2 regions of the Thermosporothrix sp. COM3 genome follow, and region 1 is predicted to be linked to the other one. Evidence: riboswitches for the same ligand, from Rfam matches in the RefSeq annotation. Region 1 holds a riboswitch; the other holds the start of a gene.
The links. Region 1 has a riboswitch for FMN ahead of KTH_RS31090 (ABC transporter permease). Riboswitches for the same ligand answer to the same signal wherever they lie in the genome.
Positions count from the first base shown of each region.

Region 2: linked by a shared signal. The riboswitch ahead of ribB (3,4-dihydroxy-2-butanone-4-phosphate synthase) and the one ahead of KTH_RS31090 (ABC transporter permease) in region 1 are both predicted to bind FMN.

Region 1 is NZ_AP019376.1:7,257,248-7,262,062, reverse strand. Features, by position in the region: gene KTH_RS31100 (hypothetical protein) at 1-194, opposite strand, end outside; gene KTH_RS31095 (ABC transporter substrate-binding protein) at 458-1,477, opposite strand; gene KTH_RS31090 (ABC transporter permease) at 1,533-2,396, opposite strand; FMN riboswitch at 2,633-2,767, opposite strand; gene KTH_RS31085 (PIG-L deacetylase family protein) at 2,841-3,545, opposite strand; gene KTH_RS31080 (adenylosuccinate synthase) at 3,890-4,815, opposite strand, start outside.
Region 2 is NZ_AP019376.1:548,799-553,613, reverse strand. Features, by position in the region: gene KTH_RS02455 (nitroreductase family deazaflavin-dependent oxidoreductase) at 1-25, opposite strand, end outside; gene KTH_RS02450 (LamG domain-containing protein) at 312-995, shown strand; gene KTH_RS02445 (riboflavin synthase) at 1,017-1,631, opposite strand; gene ribH (6,7-dimethyl-8-ribityllumazine synthase) at 1,648-2,115, opposite strand; gene ribB (3,4-dihydroxy-2-butanone-4-phosphate synthase) at 2,126-3,337, opposite strand; FMN riboswitch at 3,749-3,899, opposite strand; gene KTH_RS02430 (phosphorylated adapter RNA export RNA-binding domain-containing protein) at 4,220-4,815, shown strand, end outside.

The DNA of each region.
Region 1 (4,815 bases):
GGACATTTTTGAAGCTCTCTTGTGATCGTATGCAGTGCAGATTGCAAGCTTTTGATCGTATTGAGAGACTCCGCAGAGGTACTGATGCCAGCCTGTTGCGCCTTCTCAAGATTTTCACGCAAGGTCTTGACCTGACTCGTGAGCTGTTCTTGCAAACGGCGTAGCTGCTGGCACCTTTCAGGTTTATGCGTCATTACACCCTCGCTCTAATGCATTTGCTCATTTGAGACATTTCCCCCTCTGCAAAGGGGTTCACAGTACAATGCCTTTATACACTATCAGACACACATTGTGCAATGCAAATTCGTCCACACAGCCCTTTTATCTTATCACAGCCATGAGACCACTTTCAAAAAGAAAGGAAAACCAGGGTTTCAGCCTGTACCATTGGGAGCGAAACTCTGGTTTTCCTTTTCAATCAAGGGCAAAAGTGCGCTACTCTGCCTCCTGCTGCTTGCTAGAGCACAGTACTATTTGTATAGGCCTTCTGCAAATCCTTCACCGGCGAAATCATCTTCTGATCTACCATAAAGCGAGCCGTCGCTTCCCAGACCGCCGGGTCATTATAGCCAAGTTTGCCCTTGCCCTGCCATGTCGGGATAGTCGCCTTCAGCACTTCCAGGGCGCCAGCTGTATCAGTCAGGCCAGGCACATAGCTCTTGCTGATCGTGACCGCCTCTTCGGGATTCTTGATGACATCCTGCAACCCCTTCAGCGTCGCCTGTACAAATGCCCGCACTGTCTTCTCATCTGTACGCAGCATCTCCTCGGTCGCGACAATACCATTCGAGACCAGCGGATAATTCTCCGAGACCGCGAAGGTACGCACCTTGACCCCGCGCTTCTGCAACTGAAGCGGCTCATTGTTGGAGTAGCCCATAATAGCATCAACACGGTGCGCCAACAAGGCCGGAACCTGCGTAAAGCCGATTGACTGAATCTTGACATCGGCCTTTGTCAAATGTGCCTTATACAACAGCGCCAGTAGCCCCACATAAGAGGCCCCGTATTCTCCCGGAACCCCGATAGTGTGTCCCTTGAGATCCTCAAGCGACTTGATCGACGAGTCCTCGGGCACAATCAGGCTCACCGGATACTTTTGAAAGATTGTCCCGACATTCACGGCATTGACCTTTTTCTCCCGGGCAGTCAGGAGTTCATCCCCACTGACAAACACAAAGGTGTTCTTCCCGGCAACCATCGAGCCCACCAGATCAGGCACAATCCCATGATTGAAGGTGACATCCAGACCAACTTCATTATAATACCCCTTACTCTTGGCAACATAGAAAGGGGAAAACTGCACATCAGGAACATACCCCAGACCGATAGAGACCTTCTTCGCGCCGGGGGCAGGAGTTGCAGGGCTTCCTGCTCCGGTAGAGGTGGCTCCTCCACACGCAGCAAGCAGCAAGCCCAGGGCGAGCACCAACATAAGCGCTGATGACAGCGCAGAGATTCGACGACGTACAAACATCTGCTTTATTGACTCCGTTCAATCCAGTAATCATGCAACCGGAAAATACCGGCTATCAGTAGATGATCTTCGCCAGCTTTCCCAGTAGCCACGTACTGCCATAATATGCCACAGCCAGAACCACTAAGACAAGTAAAGTAGCGAACATAAATGCGGTATTATATTGATTCTTGGCAACCAGCAGTAAGGAGCCAAGCCCCTGATCGCCGCCCTGCACAAACTCGCCTACCAGAGCGCCTACAACCGAAAGCGTTAACCCGGTGCGAATCCCTGCCACGATTGAAGGCAATGCCAGCGGGAACTCGATATGCGCGAACATTGTCCAGCCTGATGCCCCCTCAACTCGCGCAGCATCAATTAACGGCTTTTCAATTGTTTGAATACCAAGCACGGTATTCACAACCATTGGGAACAGCACAGTGAGTGCGCAGACATACATGTTGGGAATCCAACCATACCCCAACCAGAGTACCAGCAAGGGGGCTATCACGATCGCCGGGATCGCCTGTCCCGCCGCCAGATAAGGGTGAATAGCCGCAGCCAACAGCCGCGACTTCGCCAGACCATAGCCAAGCGGGATCGCAATAACCAGCGCCAGCACAAAGCCTAACAGGCTCTCTTTCACCGTCACCAGCACGTTATTCAGATAGAGACCAGAAGCGATACCATCATTGAGAGCGGTAAACACATCCTGTGGTGCGGGCAAGAAGAGCGCATTTATCTGTCCCTGATTGGTGCCCAGATACCAGCCAAGAAACAACAGGAGCGCCAGTACCAGAGGAGGCACAACGGAAAGCAAGATGTTCGCGGTACGAGCATGCTGACGGGCTCTTTGATGCCGCATACGTGCGGCAGAAGTCATTCCATGTGGTTGCTGCTCAAGCAACGCCTCATCCTTGATTGGTGAAATCACACTCATTTACATCCCTCTCGGTAGTTTTACAGACGGAAAAACACGACAAGACACAGCTTGTCCGTCGAAAGCCACCGACCCAGGGGGAAATGTTGCGAGGGGAGATACATGGCGATCGCGCATAGCACACACAAGATATGCATGTTTCATGCGATACAGCACGCACACCTTATGCACATATATACATATATAGAAACGCTATGCCTCTCCCTGCTCGAAAGTGCAGGAAGATACGATCTCTTTTCAACCTTCTCCCATCCGGACTGTAACCGTCGGCTCTGGAACTTCCCCAGATCCACTGCATACTGCAGGTCGCGGGCTTTACCGCCGGTCGGGAATTGGAAATTCGCTTTCCTCACCCTGCCCCGAAGGTCTTTTCTTCAGCCATAGTATGCCACAAAAGGTCATAGGCATGCAAGGAGAGATCCATCCCCTTGCATATACCCGAGCTTAGCGATTTTCGACGCGATGGAACGATTCCCCATACAGAGAACCAATTTTCTTCCCTACCGAAGCAGCCCAGTAGCGCAGCATTGGCACAATAGCTTCAAAATCAGCAGAAACCTGGCTGGTATGTGCTCGCAGCGCCTCTAGTTTCGTTTCAAAAGTCTCGGTAATATCGACATAGTGGTTCTCCACGGGAGCGCCCACAATGTAAATCTCCGACACCTTATGCGGCTTCAAGCCTTCTGCCAGCAGTTCAGGGAAATCCCAGGGATTCTGCGAGGCCGGGTAGAGAGCCGCCAGCGTCGCTTCACCGGCAGCCAGATGATCTGGATGATGGCGCGGAATGCTCAATTCTGGAACCCAGGTCCGCTCAGGAGACTGGCAGATCACACGCGCAGGCCGATATTGTCGCAGCAGCCGCACAATATCTTTGCGCAACTCCAGCGTTGGCCGCAACATGCCATCTGGATACCCCATAAAGATGACATCTTTCACACCGAGGATACGGCAGGCGTTCCGCTGTTCTTGCATTCGGGTCTCGGTGATCTGGCGTCGAGCTTCCGGGCTCACATCAGTGGCATCATCAGAACCACCACTTCCACCATCTGTACAAACGACATAGTACACATCCCATCCCTCGCGCACCCAACGCGCAACGGTCCCAGAGCATCCGAACTCGGCATCATCAGGATGGGCCATAATAACCATAGCGACTTTATTCTGTTCTTCCTGTACGCTCACTTGTTTCTTCCTCACACTCTTTTCATACAGAAGGCCTGAAAAAGAAGGGCGCATCAACACCCTTCTTGCTGACATCCAGAACCCTTTATTCTCAAGCATATTATATGCAAGCAGTTCAATTCTGCACACCGTCCAAAAGGACAAAAACGGGCTCTAAGATTTTCCATCAACATTGAAGCAAAATAGTGTCCCTGGACAGGATCTCTTTTGACCTCCTGGTATTTCTGTATAGCTATAGAAACAATCGAGCAACGAAAAATATGCCGCCCTCAGCAACAAAGGCGGCATATTTCTGAGCGATCGCAGAAAGATCAGGCAAGCAATGTCTGTTCGCGATGTGGACCAACGCCCACACTATGCAGCGGGACCTCGGTCAGCTCGGTCAGGCGATCCAGATAGGCCCGAGCATTGCGCGGCAGATCCTGTAGCGATTTCACCTGACTGAGATCCTGCTTCCATCCCGGCAGATACTCATAGACCGGCTCGCACTGCTCATGAATAAACGGGTCAGGCAGATCCTGCAAGATCTCTCCCTGATAGCGATAGGCTACACACACCGGGATCTCATCAAAGGTATCCAGCACATCCAGCTTGGTGATTGCCAGGCCAGTACAGCCATTGAGTCCGGTGACAAAGCGCGTCACGACCGCATCAAACCAACCAACGCGCCGTGGACGGCCCGTTGTCGCCCCATACTCGCCCCCAAGCTGGCGCAGATGTTCGGCCTCTGAACCTTGCAGTTCGGTTGGCATTGGCCCTGTGCCTACCTGCGAGCTATAGGCCTTTGCGACGCCGATCACCCGATCAATCCGATACGGAGGAATACCAGCGCCAACAGCGGCCCCCGCCGACGACGGATTTGAGCTGGTTACAAAAGGATATGAGCCCCAGTCGATGTCCTTCATCGCGCTTAGCTGACCTTCCAGCAAGATATTTTTCCCTTCGCGCAATGCTGTACGCACCAGAGGCACTGTATCAACAATACGCGGACGAAGCTGCTCTCCCCATTCCAGACAGGCAGAAATAAGCTGCTCTGCATCAAATGGCTGCTGCCCATACACATGCGTCAGGATTGTGTTATGACGACGCAAGATAATCGCCAGTTTGTCGCGCAAAACATTTTCATAGAACAGATCACCTATCCGAATGCCGATGCGAGCCACTTTATCCGTATAGGCCGGACCAATCCCACGGCCAGTAGTCCCGACGCGATACGCACCACGTGCCTCGTCTTCCA
Region 2 (4,815 bases), 6.7 Mb from region 1:
ATGAGAGCCTGTACTTTCGTTGCATTGCTGTCTCCTTTTGTGGCTGAAAAAACGTGCATTCCTCTCAATTCTTAGAACGTTCTCGCTGAAGGACCAGTAACAGAGTACGATTTCTCTCTACATGTTTTTCATTATGAAGCCAAAAAGAGGAATAGAGAAGCATAATTGTAATGATGATGACTGATGAAAGATATTCCATTGAAGATACGTATTTCTTTGTAAGAATAGTGAAGCTAATGAAGCGCTTAGCGCATGTTACACTCATCCAATCTACCTGTATAAAGCATGGCCGTATGAAAGGAGCAGTGCGCTTGAACAAGATCTACCGCTTGCATTGCGGGCTTATCCTGATTCTCTCCCTGTTTTTTCTCTCCTGCTCGTCTGGCTCGGCCCCGCAGACGGGCGCGACGCCGACAGTAACCCAACATGTAGCGACCGCTCAACTGGCGTATACAGCCGATTGGTCGAAGGGGCTGGATGAATGGAAGCCCTCAAAAGGGTGGAAGGTGGTGAAGAATTATCTGGAGACGCAGGTTCTGCCTGATCTCTCGATTACGCTTCCCTATACGCCAAAAACGCCCGATTACGCGATAGAGTTTCGCTTGCAGGTTGTCTCGGTGCCTGCAAATGGCGGGCATTATCGACTTGCAGCGGCGAAAGATGGAGAGAAGGACGGATATACTGCTGAGGTTCTGGGGCTGCTGGCCGGAGATAGTCATACCTATGCGGTGCATCCTCTGATGGAAACGCTGATAGAGCCGCAGGAGAACATGGGCTCCGCGCAGCCGCAGGTATTTGATTTCGAGCCCGGAGACGAGTGGCGTACCTATCGGGTGGAGGTGCGCGGTCCCCGGGTCGAGTTTCTGGTCAATGAAAGGCGGATGAGCGGAGCGACCAGTATCCAATCAAAGCAGCTCTCTCAGAAGCAAATCACGCTTGAGTGCAGCCGCATTGTCGCGCGAGTGAGTGATTTTCGGGTATACGAATATAAGTAGCCTGAAGGGACCGAAATTCTGCTAAATAGGGAAGAGGGCTTCAGCGGGTTCGCTTTTTTGTTGAAGCGCCAGGTACTGGACAACATAGCGCCCGAGAATATCGGTTTCAACATTTAAGAGAGTGCCCGGCTGTACCTCTCCCAGATTCGTATGTTCCCGGGTATAAGGAATGAGGGTAATAGTGAAATGATCGCTGAAAACCCCGATTACTGTCAGGCTGACGCCGTTTAACGCAATAAAGCCTTTTGGCACCACGTAAGGGCGCAGTGCTTCCGGTAACTCGATAGCAACCAGCAGAGCGATACCGTCTATTTCCACTGAGCGAACGCGCACGGTTGCTTCGATGTGGCCTTGCACGGTGTGCCCTCCGATGCGGCCACTGGCAGGCACAGAGCGTTCCAGATTGACTCGATCTCCGGGACGAAGGCTGCCGAGCCGTGTGCGGCGTACCGTTTCGGGAACCGTTTCGACCGTAAAGGAGGTGGCACCCCGAGCAATAACGGTAAGGCAGGTGCCATCGACCGCAATGCTATCCTTCTCCTCAAGATCGGCAAGAACCTTCTGTGCCTGAATGGTCAGGCTGGTTGCTGTGATCTCTTGAATGATCCCGATTTCCTCGACAATTCCTGAAAACATTCTTTCCTCCATTTCGCTATTTATTGTGAAGTAGATGCTGTTGTGTCCGCGCCATCTCGACTGCAGCGCGAGCATATTCGATTCCGCGTTCAATGCGTGCCTCGGCTTGCGCCTGTGTTTCCGCGCACATCACGCCCAGAATCACCGGTCGCTGGTAGTCCAGTGCAAGTCGCATCAGACCTTGAGCTGTTGCGTCGCTTACAATAACGTCATGTCTTGTCTCGCCCTTCATCACGCAACCGATGCAGATCAGCGCGTCATACCGCTTACTCTGTAGCATTGTCTGGGCGAGAAGAGGGAGCTCGAAGCTACCGGGCACGCTTTGAATGGTGATGGCGTGCTCCGCGACCCCGAGCCGTTGCAGTTCCTCGCAGGTCAGTGCGAGAGTTGCCCCGGTGATTGGCCAGTTGTAGCGAGCAACGAGAATGCCAATCGAGAGCTCTGAGCCGTTTTTATCCGGTGTGGGTGGAAGCATGTGTTTCATCTATCACTCCTTATCCATGAAGCATCGTCAGTGCGTGGCCCATACGCTGTTGCTTGGTAGTGAGATAGGTGATGTTATGCGGTGTGGGTGTGGTTTCGAGAGCGACGCGCTCTACCTCGATACCGCCCTGCGCCAGCGCCTGAAGCTTCTGCGGGTTGTTTGTCAGCAGACGCACTCGCTTTGCTCCAAGCGTATGGAGGATTGCAAGTGCAGATGTATAGTCTCTCGCATCGGCAGGATAACCGAGCCGCTCATTGGCGGTAATGGTATCATGGCCCTGATCCTGCAAAGCATAGGCCTGTAGTTTTGCCATCAAGCCAATCCCGCGGCCCTCCTGGGGCAGGTAGAGCAGGACACCACGTCCCTCATCAGCGATAGCCTGCATGGCTGCATGAAGCTGAGCCTGACAGTCACAGCGCTGTGAGCCGAAGATGTCGCCGGTCAGACAGGAAGAATGCAGGCGTACAAGCGGTGGTTCTGCATCGGGAGCGTGCAGATCGCCGAGTACCAGCGCCAGGGTGTGCTGACCGGTCCGATGCTCAAGGTAATCGGTGACCTGAAAGGTCGCGAAAGGTGTCGGGAGCCTGGTCGATGCAACGGGGCTGACAAGCTGCTGACGGCGATAGCTGGCGATTGCCTCAACGGTAAGAACAGGAATATTCCACTGTTGAGCCAGCCGGTGAAGCTCCTCGCCGCGGGCGGGCTCACCATGCTCGTTGAGGACCTCGCAGATGACGGCAGCCGCTTCCAGCCCGGCGATGCTCATCAAATCAACAGACGCTTCTGTATGCCCGCGTCGTTCCAGTGTCCCTTGAGTGGCGGCCCGAAGGGGGAAGATATGTCCGGGGCGTGCCAGATCCTCCGGTCGGGTGGCAGGATCAACCAGCACCCGGATCGTTCGCGCGCGGTCGTGGGCTGAAATACCGGTTGTTGTCCCGTGGCGAGCATCAACTGAGAGCGTGAAGGCCGTTCCCTGAAGGGGCTGGTCTGATTGGTCAAAGACGGGGAGCTGAAGCGTGTCCAGCCGCTGGCCAGTCAGCGCGACGCAGATTAAGCCGCAGGCATTGCGCATCATAAATGTTATTACTTCAGGAGTGACAAACTGTGCAGCTATACACAGGTCAGCCTCATTTTCTCGTGATTCGTCATCACAGATCAGAATCATGTTTCCTTGACGAACAACATCAATTGCATCTCGCACACTAATAAAGGGTGTATTCATTCTCTCTCCTCCATATTGTATCGCTGCAATTCTTCACTTTTTCAATAATTACCTGTTTTGCCCTGATCTCGCATCGCTTATATACTGGCAACAGTACAATAGCACTACCTCCTGAACGAATTGCCAGCGAAGGGGCCAACTTCTCAGTAGACAGGTGTTCCCGGGCCGGGAGACCCCCGATACGAGAACGCGCTTCAGCGCAGAAAGGCATAGCGTCCTATCGTCCGTATGTACGTACGAACGTGGTCTGCATCAACATGAAATCGGGATGATAGCCAGCAGGGAAAGCGAGCAACAAAGGGGATGGAAGGAAAGGTGTTTGTGGGCGTTGAGATGATACCCGTTTTGCAGAGAGAGCGCCGTGGTACGGCTTCTGCATGTCAGAGAGAACACAGCAGAGCATACTGTGTGAGTTGCCTTCTTCCATCCGGACTGTCACCGTCGGCCCTGGAACTTCCCCAGGTCAGCTACTATGCACAGAGACTATGCAAGCAGGTCGTGGGCTGTACCACCGGTCGGGAATTGGGAGTTTCATGTCCCTCACCCTGCCCCGAAGACATTACTATATTCAATTGTAGAGAATCACTATCTCTAAGATACCATAAAAATCTGTGTTTTGCTAGATGTCTGGCACGAAAAACACTTTGAGTAGAAAAAGTTCAATCTTCCCTGCGAGCTGGCAGGCGCTCCGTCGCTGCTGAGAGCGGACTGCCTCCTGATGGGTTTGCTTGTGCGAATCGAAAAAGAAAACGCGAAAAAGTTAAAGCCAAAGTCGAATGTACAAAAAGTACTTGCCCTTTGACAAGGAACTTGTGAAACGGTACAATCTTTGTAGCTGGTTAAGAAGCAGATCATTCTGGCAAGCGTGGAAGAGAGGAACTCATGCAATCAGCGGAACGACCACGAGGTAAGGGAAATGCGCCTCATCCACAGCGCAAACAAGCAACGTCATCGGTTCAGCAGAGTCGGAGACTGGAAGTAGCGGCAATGATTGCCGAGAAACTGGGCGAAACCGAGAAAACACCTCGCGTCCAGATCGAAAAGATTGTGCGGCTCTGGGGGATTGAGAATGCGTTGCGAGCCCTGGATGAGACGCAGCGTGTTGAAGCTGATGGTGGCTTGATGCTGCCGGATGGCTCGCGCAGACGGACACCGGGAGGGGTTTTCTTCCATCTGGTCCGGCAACAGATCCCTCCTGAAATTTTTCGGAAAATTTTTATGTGGCAAGGTGCATCTCGCAAGGACAATGAAGATGCCTCAACTACAGTACCCGGTATAACCTGGGAGACACGGTTTGGCGCGCTTCGAGATCTGGCGTCGGTAGAGAAAGGGCAGGTGCGAACGGTGAAGATTACGGTAATAGGACGTCCCGGGCGAGTAATTGAACGGGGAAGCTTTGTGATGACAGCGCTACAGGCAGCGAAGATTCCGCCTTTGCCAAAAGGGTTGCCGGTTCCGGCTCAACCTACTACCAGCTA